4 regions of the Marinobacter sp. MDS2 genome follow, and region 1 is predicted to be linked to each of the others. Evidence: predicted binding sites of a transcription regulator. Region 1 holds the regulator's gene; each other region holds the start of a gene.
The links. Region 1 encodes FliA, which starts transcription of late flagellar genes. Its sites were predicted from a motif close to CTAAAGTTTNNNNNNNNNNNGCCGNTAA; they were not measured.
Positions count from the first base shown of each region.

Region 2: a site for FliA is predicted at 2,266-2,293, ahead of Q9245_RS00420 (methyl-accepting chemotaxis protein). Genes of this name have one in related genera too.
Region 3: a site for FliA is predicted at 2,198-2,225, ahead of fliD (flagellar filament capping protein FliD). Genes of this name have one in related genera too.
Region 4: a site for FliA is predicted at 1,863-1,890, ahead of flgM (flagellar biosynthesis anti-sigma factor FlgM). Genes of this name have one in related genera too.

Region 1 is NZ_JAVAJF010000001.1:622,394-626,118, forward strand. Features, by position in the region: gene Q9245_RS02965 (chemotaxis protein CheA) at 1-670, opposite strand, end outside; gene Q9245_RS02970 (protein phosphatase CheZ) at 690-1,475, opposite strand; gene cheY (chemotaxis response regulator CheY) at 1,496-1,879, opposite strand; gene Q9245_RS02980 (RNA polymerase sigma factor FliA) at 1,968-2,711, opposite strand; gene Q9245_RS02985 (MinD/ParA family protein) at 2,742-3,554, opposite strand; gene flhF (flagellar biosynthesis protein FlhF) at 3,617-3,725, opposite strand, start outside.
Region 2 is NZ_JAVAJF010000001.1:91,279-95,003, forward strand. Features, by position in the region: gene Q9245_RS00415 (hypothetical protein) at 1-260, shown strand, start outside; gene Q9245_RS00420 (methyl-accepting chemotaxis protein) at 304-2,193, opposite strand; gene Q9245_RS00425 (bifunctional GNAT family N-acetyltransferase/carbon-nitrogen hydrolase family protein) at 2,381-3,725, shown strand, end outside.
Region 3 is NZ_JAVAJF010000001.1:741,361-745,085, forward strand. Features, by position in the region: gene Q9245_RS03540 (argininosuccinate synthase) at 1-196, opposite strand, end outside; gene fliS (flagellar export chaperone FliS) at 332-733, opposite strand; gene fliD (flagellar filament capping protein FliD) at 769-2,145, opposite strand; gene Q9245_RS03555 (flagellar protein FlaG) at 2,357-2,734, opposite strand; gene Q9245_RS03560 (flagellin domain-containing protein) at 2,808-3,632, opposite strand.
Region 4 is NZ_JAVAJF010000003.1:262,711-266,435, forward strand. Features, by position in the region: gene Q9245_RS14400 (pilus assembly protein PilB) at 185-940, shown strand; gene Q9245_RS14405 (flagella synthesis protein FlgN) at 1,005-1,475, opposite strand; gene flgM (flagellar biosynthesis anti-sigma factor FlgM) at 1,483-1,803, opposite strand; gene flgA (flagellar basal body P-ring formation chaperone FlgA) at 1,931-2,635, opposite strand; gene Q9245_RS14420 (chemotaxis protein CheV) at 2,791-3,720, shown strand.

The DNA.
Region 1 (3,725 bases):
CCGTTTGGGCCACATCCGGTGCGGCAAATTTGCCTTTGCCGTGAAGCTGGTCCAGTAATGCTTCAAACTCATCATCGGTGATTTCGTCACCGTTGCCACCCGTTTCCGCTGCTGTTTCAGCCTCCTGCTCTGACGTTTCAGGTTGCGCTGGCGCACCGGCCTTCTCGTCTGCAAGCGCATCCAGCAACCGCTCGAATTCTTCGTCGGTAATATCGCCTTGGTCTTCATGCTCGGATGTCGCATTCGGGGTAGAGGGATCAACAGCGGGAGGTGCGTCTGATTCGGGGATCGCCAAAGCATCCAGGGCCGCAATCAAACTGGCCGGCGCAGGCGTCAGCTCTTCGCGATTGCGCACTTCTTCAAACATGGCATTGACGTTGTCGAGGGCTTGAAGGACAACGTCCATTAACTCGGGAGTCACCCTGCGTTTATGGTTACGCAAGATGTCGAACACGTTTTCTGCGGAATGGCAGCAGTTCACCAACGCTTCAAGCTGGAGAAACCCGGCTCCGCCCTTCACCGTATGAAAGCCGCGAAATATGGCGTTCAGCAGATCGCTGTCGTCTGGATGCTGTTCCAGATCAACCAACTGCTCCGACAGCTTTTCGAGAATCTCGCCGGCTTCTATCAAGAAGTCCTGCAGAATCTCTTCATCGGCATCAAACGCCATGAGTCATCCTCTTTGTCTTTCAGAAACCGAGACTGGACAATAAGTCGTCAACGCCGTCCTGCCCCGAAACAACATCGTCTCGCTCGGCGGCCTTGATTTGTGGACCTACTCCCTTTTCGGCCGATTCTTCTTTTTCTTCAATTTGATGGACTGTGCCGGTCAACTGATCGACATGACTGGCCATGACGACCAAGCCCAACAGATTCTCCTCTACCTCTTTAACAAGCGCGGTAACCTTCTGAATCACCTGGCCGGTGAGGTCCTGGAAATCCTGGGCCAGAAGAATCTCCGAGAGGTTTTTGTACAGGTTGTCCGAATCGTTGCTCAAGGTTCCGAAAAATGCATCGATTCTTGCGTACAGCTCCCGGAACTCCGCAGGCTCAATCTCCCGGCGACGCAAGCGCTGCCACTCATCGCGAAGACTCAAGGCTTCATCACGGATGGCATGCGCCACAGGCATGCTTTCCTCAACCAGATCCATGGTGCGGTTAGCGGCCTGACCGGTCATTTGGACCACGTAGGCCAACCGATCCGAGGCATCAGACATTTTCGAAAGCGCTTCTTTCTGCTCCGCATTGCGGGGATCGATCTGAAAATTCCGGATGGCCTCATGGAGGCTTCGGGTCAAACGCCCCACTTCCTGATACAGGCTCTGATCACGAACTTCGCTGAGTTCGTTAATGATCGTCATCGCGCGTGCGAAGTCGCCACTGTTGACACTTTCAACAAGTTGCGAGGTCTGCTCTTGCAGCTTTTCCGTGACCTCTGGGTCGAGACCCCGTTGGGTGTGTTTGCTGTCACTCATGCGAGCTACCCGACCTTTGGTTACTGAATACGTTCAAAAATCTTTTCGATTTTTTCTTTAAGCACAGCAGCGGTAAACGGCTTAACAACGTAACCATTCACCCCGGCCTGGGCCGCGGCCACAATTTGGTCCCGTTTGGCTTCCGCCGTGACCATCAGTACCGGCAGGTTCTTTAGATTTTCATCCGCACGCACAGCTTTTAGAAGATCAAAGCCGGACATGCCGGGCATATTCCAGTCTGTCACCAGAAAATCATAATGCCCATTCTTGAGCATCGGCAGCGCGGTGTTGCCATCATCGGCTTCCTCGGTGTTGGTAAAGCCAAGGTCACGCAACAGGTTCTTGATAATTCGGCGCATTGTGGAGAAATCATCCACAATGAGTATTTTCATGTTCTTGTCCAAAGGGACCTCCAGTAAATAACACCCGGATGTAGGTCAGCCTGCTGATATCCGGCAGGCTGTTCAAAATTCGTTTCAGGACACGGGCCAGTTAATCGCCACTGTGTTCTCGCCAATCCGACAACCGGCCTCGAAGACGCAATGCCGCCTGACTGTGAATCTGGCTGACTCGGCTTTCACTGACCCCAAGCACCGCCCCGATTTCCTTAAGATTCAGTTCTTCCTGGTAATACAAACTCAAAACTAACTTTTCTTTCTCTGGAAGGGCCTCAATCGCTTCGGCCAAACTGCGCTGAAAAGCACCTGCCGAGATGCCATCCAACGGATTATCGCTGACCTCTTGCTCTTCTATCGGCAGCTCACCGGATTCATTGAGCTCATCCAGGCTAAATAACCGGCCACTGTTGGCATCCGAAAGCGACGAATGGTATTCCGACAACTCAATACCAAGCTCTTCCGCCACCTCGGCATCCTGCGCCTCTCGGCCGGTCCGGTCTTCAACGGTTTTGATTGCGGCGGAGATCCGGCGGGCATTGCGGTGCACGGAACGAGGCACCCAGTCACCCTTTCGGATTTCGTCAACCATCGCGCCCCGAATACGGATGCCTGCATAGGTTTCAAACGTTGCGCCCTTGCCCGTGGAATAACGCTGGGCAGCTTCAAGCAAACCGATCATTCCAGCCTGCATCAGGTCTTCAAGCTGAACAGATGCCGGCAAACGGGCCATCAAATGAAGGGCTATTTTTTTAACCAGCGGCGCGTGAACTTCGATCAAATTCGAAGCGTTGGAGGCGCCTGCCTGATGGTACATTCCCAGATTCTTCGTCAATGTCATGTATCCGGCTTTTATTGGACTGGATTCAGATCAGACTTCGACGAGCCGCTCCACGAAAAATTCAAGATGACCTCGCGGAGAAGATGGCAGCGGCCAACTATCCACTTTGTCTGCCAATGCTCGTACTGCAATCGACGCTTTTGCTCGGGGATAAGCTTCCAGAACAGCGCGCTGGCGTTGAACGGCTTTCTTGACCGCTTCGTCGTAAGGCACGATGCCCACGTATTGTAACGCGACATCCAGAAAACGCTCGGTAACTCGCGTCAATTTTTCGAACAAGTGCTTACCTTCTTCTTCGCTCCGCACCTGGTTGGCGAGCACGCGAAAGCGATCCGTTCCGTAGTCACGGTTCATCAATTTAATAAGTGCATACACATCGGTTATCGAGGTCGGCTCGTCGCACACCACCAGCAACAACTCTTGCGCGGCACGAAGGAAGCTCACAACAGATTCAGAAATACCGGCAGCCGTGTCTACAATCAACACGTCAATCTGATCGCCCAGTTCACTGAACGCATTGATCAGGCCAGCATGTTCCATCGGGCTGAGCTGTGTCATTCGTTGGGTACCGGAGGATGCGGGTACAATTTTGATACCGCCGGGACCATCCACAAGCACGTCTTTCAGGTCACACTCACCGTTAAGAACATCGTGCAAATTCTTGTTGGCCGTCACGCCCAGCAGTACATCCAGATTACCCAACCCCAAGTCGGCATCAAGCACCACAACACGACGGCCTTTTTCTGCCAACGCTATCGCAAGATTGACCGACACATTGCTCTTCCCGACACCGCCTTTACCGCCGGATACCGCAATAACCTGAACCGGATGTGGTTTGCTCATACTGTTTATTGTCTCTTACTGCGTCGTTAACGGGCTCTATGCCGGTGGCTGTTGTGTCATGACTACGCCAAGGCGCCTTCAGCAGCGGCCTGCGAATGCTGCATCGCTTTCAGGCGCTCAACGCCCATACGAACCAACGGAGCGGCCTCTGCCCGATGCAGGTCTTCCGGT
Region 2 (3,725 bases), 530 kb from region 1:
CTTCGTATTTGTTTGTGGCGCCGGCTGATCATGAAACAGCCCACAGATTACAACTGGGTCTGGAGCGTGCCATCAAAGACGGTAGTTTTGCGGCCTATCTAAAACATTCATTTGGAGAGAGCGTGGCCCGCCTGAATCTTAATCGGCGAACGGTGATCTCTTTAGATAACCCTCACCTGACGGAAGATTCCGGGTACGTTGCCAGACGCATTCTGGACAACCTAGAACGGAGAATTGACTACCTGACCGGCAACCACTAACACTGCGCAAAGCCATCCTTGGCCTTGCCATATAACGATCAGATTAATCGACTTTAAACCGGCTCACTCTTTCGTTAAGAGTATGCCCGATGCTTTCAATCTGACTGCTGTACACGTCATTTTCACTGGTGGCTTCCGCCGCAGCCTGGCCTTGTTCGGCAATGCGTGTGATCGACGCATTCAACTCTTCAGTAACAGACGTCTGTTCTTCTGACGCCGTCGCAATCTGCGACGTCATCTGACTGATTGACGTAATGGCCTCAGCAATCCGATTCAAAGACTCCATCGCATCCTGAGCCTTCTCCATACTCACATTGGAAACCGCAGTGGATGCTTTCATCACATCAACCGCATCGTTAGCACCTTTCTGAAGGCGCTCGATCATGTTGTTGATTTCCTCTGTGGATGCGCGGGTGCGCTGTGCCAGATTGCGAACCTCGTCAGCAACCACAGCAAAACCACGGCCAGCTTCGCCCGCCCGTGCTGCTTCGATTGCAGCGTTCAGAGCAAGCAGGTTGGTTTGCTCGGCAATACCTTGAATCACCTCAAGAACCGTAGTGATTGAAGAAACGTCCTGACCAAGCTTATCGATGACCTCGGCCGCCGCCGTGATCTCATGAGACAGTTTTTGCACCGCATCCCGAGACGCAGCAACGGTTTCCCGGGAGCCAAGGCTTTCGTGGTCTGCCTGTTCGGCGGCTTCCGCCGTCTGTTGGGCACTCTGAGCAATTTCATTCGCCGCCGCAGACATCTCGTTAATGGCCGTCGCCACCATATTGATTTCGCCCTGCTGTCCTTCCACGCTGTTGCGACTGTTGCTGGAAGTTTGTCGAAGTGAGGTCACGTTCTGAGACAGCTCTTCACTACCTTCTTTCACCTCACTCACAACTTGCTGAATGTTTGATACAAACTTATTGAAGTTGCTTGCGAGAAGTCCAAACTCGTCACTGCCACTGTCATCAAGGCGCTGGGTAAGATCGGCATCGCCGGACGCAATGTCGGACATGGCATCATTCAACCTGCGCACCGGTGCCATCAACGCGCGAATACCAAAGTGAAGGATGATCAGAGCTAAAATCAAGCCAACAAAGGCAATGGTCAGGCTGGCCATTCTTGCGTCTACAACGGGTTGGGTGATTTGGTCCCAGTTCACCACCGAGCCAATATACCAATCCACGCCTCGGGCATCGGAGATCGGGAAAAACGCGACACTCCACTCTGTCCCGTTTCGCTCGTATCGCTTAGGCGTGCCATCCTTTGCGGGTGCATACCCCAGGAAATCCCGGGCACTCTTGCCGATCAACGACGGATCCGGGTGAAACAGGATGGTTCCGTCACCGTCCATCAACATGGCATAGCCCGCGTCACCAAGGGTGATTGCGGCCAGCAGTTCCTGGATTACGTTAAGGCTGATATCCATACCGGCCACGCCTTCAAACCTGCCGGAAGACACCGGAGCGATGGCCGAGATCAAGGTCTCGCCGGTCTGGGCATCCTGATAAATCCCGGTAAAAGAGGCTCTGCCTTCCGCGCGCGCCTGCTTGTACCAAGGTCGTTCCCGTGGATCGAAGCTGGCACCCAAAGCCTGCTCAGAAGCCATGGAGCGCATAATCATTCGGCCATCGGTGGTACCCACGTAGACATCTTTCGCGTTACCGCCCTCTGTCATACTGTTCAGCAGAACCCGTGCTTGTTCGTCTGTTTCCGTGTTGCCCAGAGCTTTCGCCGCCGCACTGGTCATATCCAAACGGGTGTTCAGCCAGCCAGCAATACTCGCAGTGCTCTGCTCAATGGCCCCATCTAACATGGCAAACACATAAGTGTCTGTGGTTTTCTGAATCTGGCGATCCGAAGTAAACGCGAAAACAGCCATGATGACGGCGATCAGAACGCCGACAGCAACCAGCAGTTTCTGCCCGAATGTAAGTTGCACGATGAAAGTTCCTCCAAGGAATAAGCGGTGCGCGAGTTTAATCCAGTTGTCTGAAAGGCACAGTTACCAAGTGTATCGGCGGCCGCTACCGGTTCTTTAGGTGAACGTGTAGGTGCCTGCATACTCTGCTAATATTCGACGCACTATCGTCTTTTGCCGATGCGGAAACCCAACGGAGAGAGCTTGCATGGCCCACGAAGATCTACACCTGAATCTGCGAAACCTCACCCTCGATGATTACAGCGAATTGCAGGCACTGATGGACGATGTTTATGACGACATCGGCGGAGCGTGGCCAAAAGACACTATCAAGACCCTGGTGGAGCAGTTTCCAGACGGACAAGTTTGTATTGAGGAAAGCGGCAAACTGGTGGCCGTTGCCCTTACCGTGTGTGTGAAGTACGAAAGATTCAGCAACCCTCACGCCTACGACGACCTGATTCTTCGTAACGAAAAAATTTGGCACAACCCCAACGGCGACTCGTTATACGGTCTGGATGTATTCATTCACCCGGAATACCGCGGTTACCGATTGGGGCGCCGCCTTTATGAGGCCCGCAAAGAACTTTGCCGGTCCATGAACCTGAGGGCGATTCTCGCCGGTGGCCGAATACCTAATTACTTCAAATATGCCGAACAATATACGCCGGAAGAGTACATTCAACGGGTAGATCGAAAAGAGATCTACGACCCCATCCTGAGCTTTCAGCTTTCCAACGATTTTCAGGTCACCCGGCTCATGCACAAATACCTGCCAGAGGATGAGAAATCCCTTGGCTATGCCACCTTGCTGGAATGGCGAAACATCCTTTACCTGCCCCCCACCTCCGTTCTGGACGTGAAGAAGACCCAGGTTAGGATGGGAGCTGTACAGTGGCAAATGCGAGAGTTCACCTCTGTAGAAGAAGTACTCAAGCAAGTCGAATACTTTGTGGACGCCCTTTCAGACTACAAAAGTGATTTCGCACTTTTCCCGGAATTTTTTAATGCCCCCCTAATGGGCTTGACCGACCAGCTGGATCAAACGCGGGCCATCCGTTTTCTCGCGGGCTTTACAGAGCAGTTCCGTAATGAAATGTCGGATATGGCAGTCAGCTACAACATCAACATCATCACCGGGTCTATGCCCCTGATTGAAGATGACCGCGTGTACAACGTTTCGTACTTGTGTCACCGGGATGGCCGGGTTGATGAACAGCGAAAAATTCATATCACCCCGCACGAGCGTCGCGACTGGGTGATTGAGGGCGGTCACGAATTTGAAGTGTTTGAGACCGATGCTGGCCGTGTTGCCATTCTCATTTGTTACGACATTGAGTTTCCTGAGCTAGGCCGGATTGCCGCCGAAAAGGAAGTCGATATTATTTGCGTGCCTTTCTGGACAGATACCAAAAACGGCTACCTCAGAGTAAGGCATTGCGCGCAGGCTCGTGCCATTGAAAACGAATGCTATGTTGTTATTACCGGCAGTGTTGGTAACCTGCCGAAGGTGGAGAATCTGGACGTTCAATACGCCCAGTCATCCGTGTTTT
Region 3 (3,725 bases), 120 kb from region 1:
GCAGGTCCTCGATGTAAATTTCCTTAACGCCCAAGGCTTCCGCCTTCGCACGCGCCGGCTCTACTTCCTCGCCTTGGCCGATGTCGGCGGTAAAGGTCACCACCTCACAGTTGTAAGTATCCTGCAACCACCGAACAATAACGGAAGTATCCAGGCCGCCGGAATAGGCCAGAACCACCTTTTTAATATCAGACATGTCTGTGCTCCAGACTGATCAGAATGGATGTAACAAAAAGAAGAGGCATATTGTACGGGATGGCGGGGGAGTTGGCTATTGGGAGGTGCGTTCACCCTCTCCCACGAAGGGAGGGGGTGTCGCGGAATTTAGATATCAGCCAACGTGTGCGGTTTGGGTAACCGCTTCTTCGCGGATGCCGTCCCAGCCTTCTTTGATGGAGCGGAGGAGGCTAATGACTTCGTCCAGTTTGGCCATGTCGTTCTTGGCGCTGGCCTCTAGAAGCGTGCGCTCCATGTAGTCGTACAACGCTTCCAAGCGGGTTGCTAGCTCACCGCCCTTTTCAAAGTCCAGAAAGCTTTTTAGGCCACCAATGATTTCGATGGCCTTGCCGATTAGCTTGCCTTTGCCTTCGTAATCTTTCGCCTGCATACGGGCTTTGGCCATGTTAATGCGTTCGATCGCCCCGTTATATAACAACTGAATCAGCTTGTGGGGGTCCGCATCGGTGATGCTGGTTTGGGTGTTAACACGTTGGTACGCTTGTAGACCGTTCATAGCTAACCTCTTTAACTCTAATCGGATTCAACCGATCAATTGTTCTGATTGTTCTGCGGAGCCAGCGCAGCCAACTGCTGAGAAACATAGTTACCGGTACTCTGAAACTGCGCAATAAGCGCGTCGGCAGCGGAAAACTGCTTTACCAACCTAGCTCGTAAAGACTCGATTCTGTCATTCAATTGAGTACGCTGATCTTGGATATCGTCAAGCGTCCGACTCAAACCTTCTGTTCGGTTATCGAGCCGGCCACTGAACTTCACATATTCATCCACCGCATTGAGCGCACTTGATGCAATGCCTGCTTCGCCTGAGAACAAGGCCCTTACATCTTCCGGATGATCAGCCAGCTGCGTCTTGAATTCGCTGGCATCGAAATCCAACTTACCGGTATCCGGATTGGTTGAAATACCAAGATCGGCCAGCATCCGAACTGGGGAGTTCTGAAGGTCGGCCGGAATACTTGTCAGCATGCCCCGCAATTCATTTTGAAGACTGCGAATGGTGGAATCGCCTGTAAGCGCTCCACCACGATCCGTGGCCGCATCGTACCCAGACGCGTTTTTGATCACGTCTTGCAGAGCATTGTACTTATCGACAAATTCTTGGACCCGCTCTGTCACCGCATCCGGGTCTGAATTGATGGCAACCGTAGACGTGCCCGTCGATTTCAAATCAAAGGTCACACCCTCTACAACGCCTTCAACGGTATTCGAGGAACGTGTAATCGCAATCCCGTTCACTTCCAGCTCAGCATCCAGAGCCGCAACGGTTTCACTCATGCCTGTGCCGCTTCCGTCATAAGCAAACTGAGACAACCCGGCGTCACCCGAAGCGGTCACACTAACGGCGTTAGCAGTTCCACTCTCATCGGAGGTCATCACCAAACGGTAGCCCGAACCTGTATCCACCACCCCAGCCGATACCCCCGCCCCAGCATCGTTAATAGCATTCGCGATGCCCTCAAGGGTGTTATTGCTGTCATCGATGGTTACTTCCGTTGTCACACCGCCCACCTCAAAGGTGAGCGTACCATTGCCAAAGGTCGTCGCATCTTTATCCGCTTGACTGGCGGAAGCCAACGACTGACGCTGGGCCAATTGCGTGACGTTCAGCGTATAGGAGCCCCTTGAGACATTGCCCTCATCAATGGTAGCACCTGCAACCGCCTCGTTGGAGATGCTCGACGTGTACGCGTCAAAAGCCGCCCCTGACTTCAAGCCGTCTAAAGGCGACTTCATCTCTTCCAACGCATTCTTCAACGCACCGAACGCCGAGATTTTGGCCTGTATCGACCTTTCTTTGCTATTCAGACGCTCTTCTGTAGGAACGCGCTCAGCCGCGACAAGCTTGTCGACAAGGTCAGCACTGAAAATGCCTGATCCTACTCCGAGTGAAGAAATTGATGCCATGATGCGCCTCCATAGGGGCTAAACTGCACGTATGTCTACCGGTATATAAGAGTTATCGGCAGCAAGCGGAAAAACTTTGCCGCTTTTTACACTTTAGATACAAACATTATAGGCCTTAACGAAAAACACCGTCGGCTCTTGCGAGACTGACGGTGTTAGCAGCTGGCCCTCAGCCCTAGCGCCGAAACGCCCTGAGCTAAAATGACGGGCCTCAAACCTTGATATCAAACAACGTCAGCGGTTCTTCATGCTGCAAGTTTTTTGCCAACCTTAGCGCAACCTCGTCCGGGATCTGACGAATCACTTCCTGGGTTTCGCTATCCACAACTCGAACGATCGTCTCGCCACGCTCCAAATCGACTTCAAACTGCAAGTCTCGCTGTACGTTTTGTACGTAATCGTTGAGCCGCGTGACCGCTTCACCAAGCTCTTCAGGCTGAATTTCAGCGCCAGTCGGCTGAGCTCGCCCTACAGATGAAGAGTCCGCCGCGATTTCGCGACTTACGGGCTGAACCTGCTGAGTGCCGGGAACCTGGCCAGCAGCCTCAACAAACTTCATATTTGGGCCATACAACTTCATGTCATTCATAGACCACCCCGCTAGCACAAAAACCAGCCTTCCTTACGAAAGACTGGCTTTATCATCTATCTAACCGCTTCAATTACTGAAGCAGGGACAGAACCTGGTTTGGACGGGCGTTTGCCTGTGCCAGTACCGAGATGCCAGCCTGCTGCAACACGTTGGCCTTGGCCATTTTGGCAGACTCGGCGGCAAAGTCGGCGTCCAAAATTCGACTGTTTGAAGCGCTCAGATTCTCAAGGTTTGTCGAAAGGTTGTTGATTGTGCTCTCAAACCGGTTTTGTACCGCACCCAGATCAGCTCGAAATGCATTCACTTCCGAGAGCGCACCGTCAATGGTAGCCAACGCAGCGCTCGCACCACCTGCAGAAGAAATCGAAATTCCACTGATACCTAGGCCAGTAGCGTTCATGGTTGAATCGAAAGCAATATCAATGGTTTGCCCGGCGTTTGCACCAACCTGGAACGAAACTGCCGACCCCAAACTACCATCCAAAACATTCAAACCATTAAACTGGGTATCAGTGGATATACGACCAATCTCCGCTACGCGCTGATTAACCTCAGCCTGCAGTAAAGCACGATCGTCATCGGTGTTAGAGCCGTTAGCTGCCTGAACAGCCAACTCACGGATACGCTGGAGGTTAGCAACCGTTTCGTCGAGACCGCCCTCTGCAGTCTGAACCATTGAAATACCGTCGTTAGCATTTCTTTGTGCAACGGTCAGGCCACGGATCTGAGTATCAAAACGTGTAGAGATGGCCAAACCTGCAGCATCGTCTTTAGCCGAGTTAATGCGCAAGCCTGAAGACAACCGCTCCATTGCCTGATTCGCCATACCCTGCGACTTCGAAAGCTGATTCTGAGCGTTCAGTGAGGCAATGTTAGTGTTGATTCCGAGAGCCATAATGCTTCCCCTTCGAGATTGTGTAGAGACACTTTAGAATGGCCAGCTCCCAGTTAATATTTAGGGAAAGCTGCCCTGATACTCTTCTTAACG
Region 4 (3,725 bases), on a different contig from region 1:
GGAATAGGTGACATAATCATCGTTGCTACAAAGCAGTTAACGATATTAACAGATCCTTACGTCGATAAGAGTAAAAGCAAACAGCAAGTGAGGCTACCCTCAGCTACGCTTGCCATAGCTTGACGTAAAATCACGATGCCGGGCCTGGTTGTACGGTGTTCATGGCGAACACAGGAGAACACGTGTGAAAGTCCAAAAAGGATTTGAAGAAAAGTCACGGCTAGGCCGGTTGTTGATCAATCGCGGGTATTTGACGGAGTCGGAGCTTGAAGCCGCATTGACGCTTCAGCGCACCTCCGGCAAGCGCTTGGGCGAGGTTCTGCTTGCCTCGGGCTGTATCAGCGAGAAAGATTTGCTACGGGTGTTGAAGCATCAGTCTCGATACCGTAATACCGCAGCTTTCGTAACGATTGTGGCGCTGCCTTTTCAACCCTTGGTGTCGTTTGCCTCCACGACGACGGGCCAGGAAGATGCTGACGCTGTAGCGAGTGCAGGGCAGTTGTATGAAGGGCATGGCTTTGCACCTTTGACGGACGATGAAATGTCGTCGGTATCGGGGCAGCGCAGCGTCGGTTTGCTGGATCGAATTGAAAAAGTGGCTGCCATGCCAGAGAAAGCTGCAGATGCGGATGGCGGCAGTGCTGAGGAACTCGGCTTGGACGCGGTTGAAGGTGTACGCCTGGCGGCGAACGTGTTTGTGCCGGTGTTAAGCTTCCTGGATTCCGACCTCACGATATCGGGCGTCAAATACCGGGAAGGAGAAGAGCGATATTCGATCCGGGACGATGGTGCGATATCTCTGGCGCTGCCGGAGCGTATCGAGGAAATCCGGATGGACAATATCCGGGTAGCAGGCAGCAATGGCGCATCGATGGGCAGTGTCAGTATTCAGGATATTCGTTTTCACCCTGCGTCCAGTATGACCATTTATACCCGCTAACCGAAAGTTGGCGGTCAAAAAAATGCCCGGCTACTAGCCGGGCATTTTTGTTGGATCACGAGAGTCAAGCGCTTGCAAAAACGGTGCTGCTGGACACGTTGGTCTGCTGGCCTTGAGCGCCGTAGAGCTTCTGTTGCCCGGAAGCGCCGCGGAAGATGTCGGTCACCCGTGCGAGCCGTTTTTGCAGGTGCCCGACCACCCGCCCGTTGTTCTGGTTCAGTGACTGGCACTCTCGCATTTTTTGATCGGCGGCTTTCCAGAGCTGATACAAATCATCCATGCCGCCTGCCCGAATAAAACGCGAAGGCTCGCCGGCGTCCGGGCGGTAGCCCATGTTTACAAGATGATGGATTTTTTGCCGAGCTCGATCACGGATTGTTCCAAGTATTTGGTTCTTTTCTTCCGTGAGCTCGTGCAGTGGGGTTATATCCGCAGAGGCCAATGCCTCTTTCTCCTGAAGGAGGAGATCCGCCAGTACGTCCAACTGGCGGATGTCTTCACGAAGAAGGGTCTTCAATTCATCGATAGCGGCCATACTCTACTCACCCAAAAATGCTTTCATCCATCTCAAGCATTTTCTGGGCCAGTTTATCTGCGTCGATCTTGTAGGAGCCGTTATCGAGTGCAGCGCGGATTTCCGCAATTCGATCGTCGTCCATTTCCGGGTAATCGCCGAGCTTTTGTTCAAGCTGTTTCAGGTTCTTAGCCTGACTGCTGAGGCTCACGTTCTCACCACGGGCCGCCGGGCCTTGTGCCTTGGCTTGATCGGCAGGTGCTGTTGTGGTGTTGCTCGACGCTTTGTCGGCCTGGGTTCTGGTGGTGTTGACCTGGCCTGGGCCAATTCCATTTAAGTCAACTGACATAAGATTACCTACTTGCCTGGGGCCACATCGGACAGTGGCGGAATCGGGTTTGTATCTGGTTAACGGCAAGTTGTTGCCGGACTTTAGTCTATGGAGGAAAAAAATTTCCGCCCGCACTTCCCGCGGGTTACTGCATGGGAATTTCGACTCGTCCCGGTGCAACAACAGTTGCCTTAACGGTTCGAGCGGAGCGAAGGTTCTCTACCAGCACTTGCTCGCCGATGCTGGCGTTGCCCAGTGCTTTGCCTCTGGAGCTCACCGAAAAAGAACCGGATCGGGCAAGGATAATAACATGGTCGCCTCGTTCGATGGCATCGGGCGCTTCCAGCAAGTCTGGTGTCAGCACGGTGCCGGTTTTCACAGGGCGTCTAACCATCATCCCTTGAATATTGTTTATGTCGGTGAGCGTGCCTCGGCGGCTGGCGTTCAGTTGAACTTCGCTTGTGGTCAAAGCCGCGCTCGATAACCGCTCCCCACGGGTCAGCGGGCGTGCGGCGACAATCGCCGGGCCGTACGCCTCCACGGAAGCCGTTACGTACATTCGCCAGGGGCGCTTGCCCGTGCAGCTGATAAGAATCGAGGGACTGGGTGTGCGCAGGGGATCACTCACAAACTCCAGCTCAGGCTCCCCGTCGCATGGCGCCAGCTTCAAACGACGATCCACGTTACCTATTTTGTACTCAATTCGCCGATTGAGCTGGCGCTGTTCTTCGGCCCATGTGTGCAGGAAACGCTCTGCCATTTGGCGAATATCGCTGGCGGTTGTGTTTTGCCCGGCGGACACGGGCAAACTGAAAACCAGTGTCAGCGCGAAGAAAATGAGGGTACGCATCTTGGGTGCTTTGTCCTATGCTGTCGGTAAGTCTGTCGCCCTTTAAAAAAAGTTAAGAATCTCGGCATATGGCCGTTACACTAAGTCTTAATTCCGAGCCTTTAAGCTACAAAGCAAAATCAGTGCCGGTTAGGGCATTCCAGGAGCAGAACGACATGACAGGGGTACTTCAAAGCGTTAATCAGCGCACCCAGCTGGTGGGCCAGAATCGGCTTGAGCTATTGCTGTTCCGGCTCCGTGGTCGGCAGGTGTACGGCATTAACGTATTCAAAGTGAAAGAAGTGTTACAGTGCCCGAAACTGTCGTCTATTCCTAACAGTCGCGCAGTCGTGCGGGGGGTTTCCCATATCCGAGGAGAAACCATTCCCATTGTCGATATGAGTATGGCTATTGGATTGCCCGGAATTCCGCAGGAGCAGCTCGCGACAAGCTTCGTCATCATCACGGAATACAACCGGAAGACTCAGGGGTTTCTGGTGTCCGGTGTTGATCGTATTTTGAACATGAATTGGGAAGAGATCTTGCCCCCACCGAAAGGTGCCGGAAAAGATGTTTACCTGACGGCGGTCACCAAGGTTGATGAAAAACTAGTGGAAATCATTGATGTAGAGAAGATTCTTTCAGAAGTTTCTCCGCTACGTGAAGACGTCAATGATGAGTTGGTGACCCGCAGTGCTGCTAGGGAGAAGCGTCACCTGCCGGTTCTCGTGGTGGATGATTCTTCCGTAGCCAGACGCCAGATCAGTCGGTGTCTGACTGCGATCGGAATGGAGGTGATTACTCATAACGATGGCAGGCAGGCGCTGGATTACCTGAAAGGCTTGGTTCGGGATGGTTCATCAATACGAGACCATCTTTCGTTAATTATTTCCGATGTCGAAATGCCCGAGATGGACGGCTATACACTGGTCACTCGAATTAAAGAAGACCCCGCCCTGAAAGATACGTTCATTATGTTGCATACGTCGCTTAGCGGTGTTTTTAATCTGGCCATGGTTAAGAAGGTGGGGGCGGACGATTTTATGGCAAAATTCAGCCCGGATGAGTTGGCTGAGCGCGTGATGGAATTGATCGGTCAGGATTGATGCCT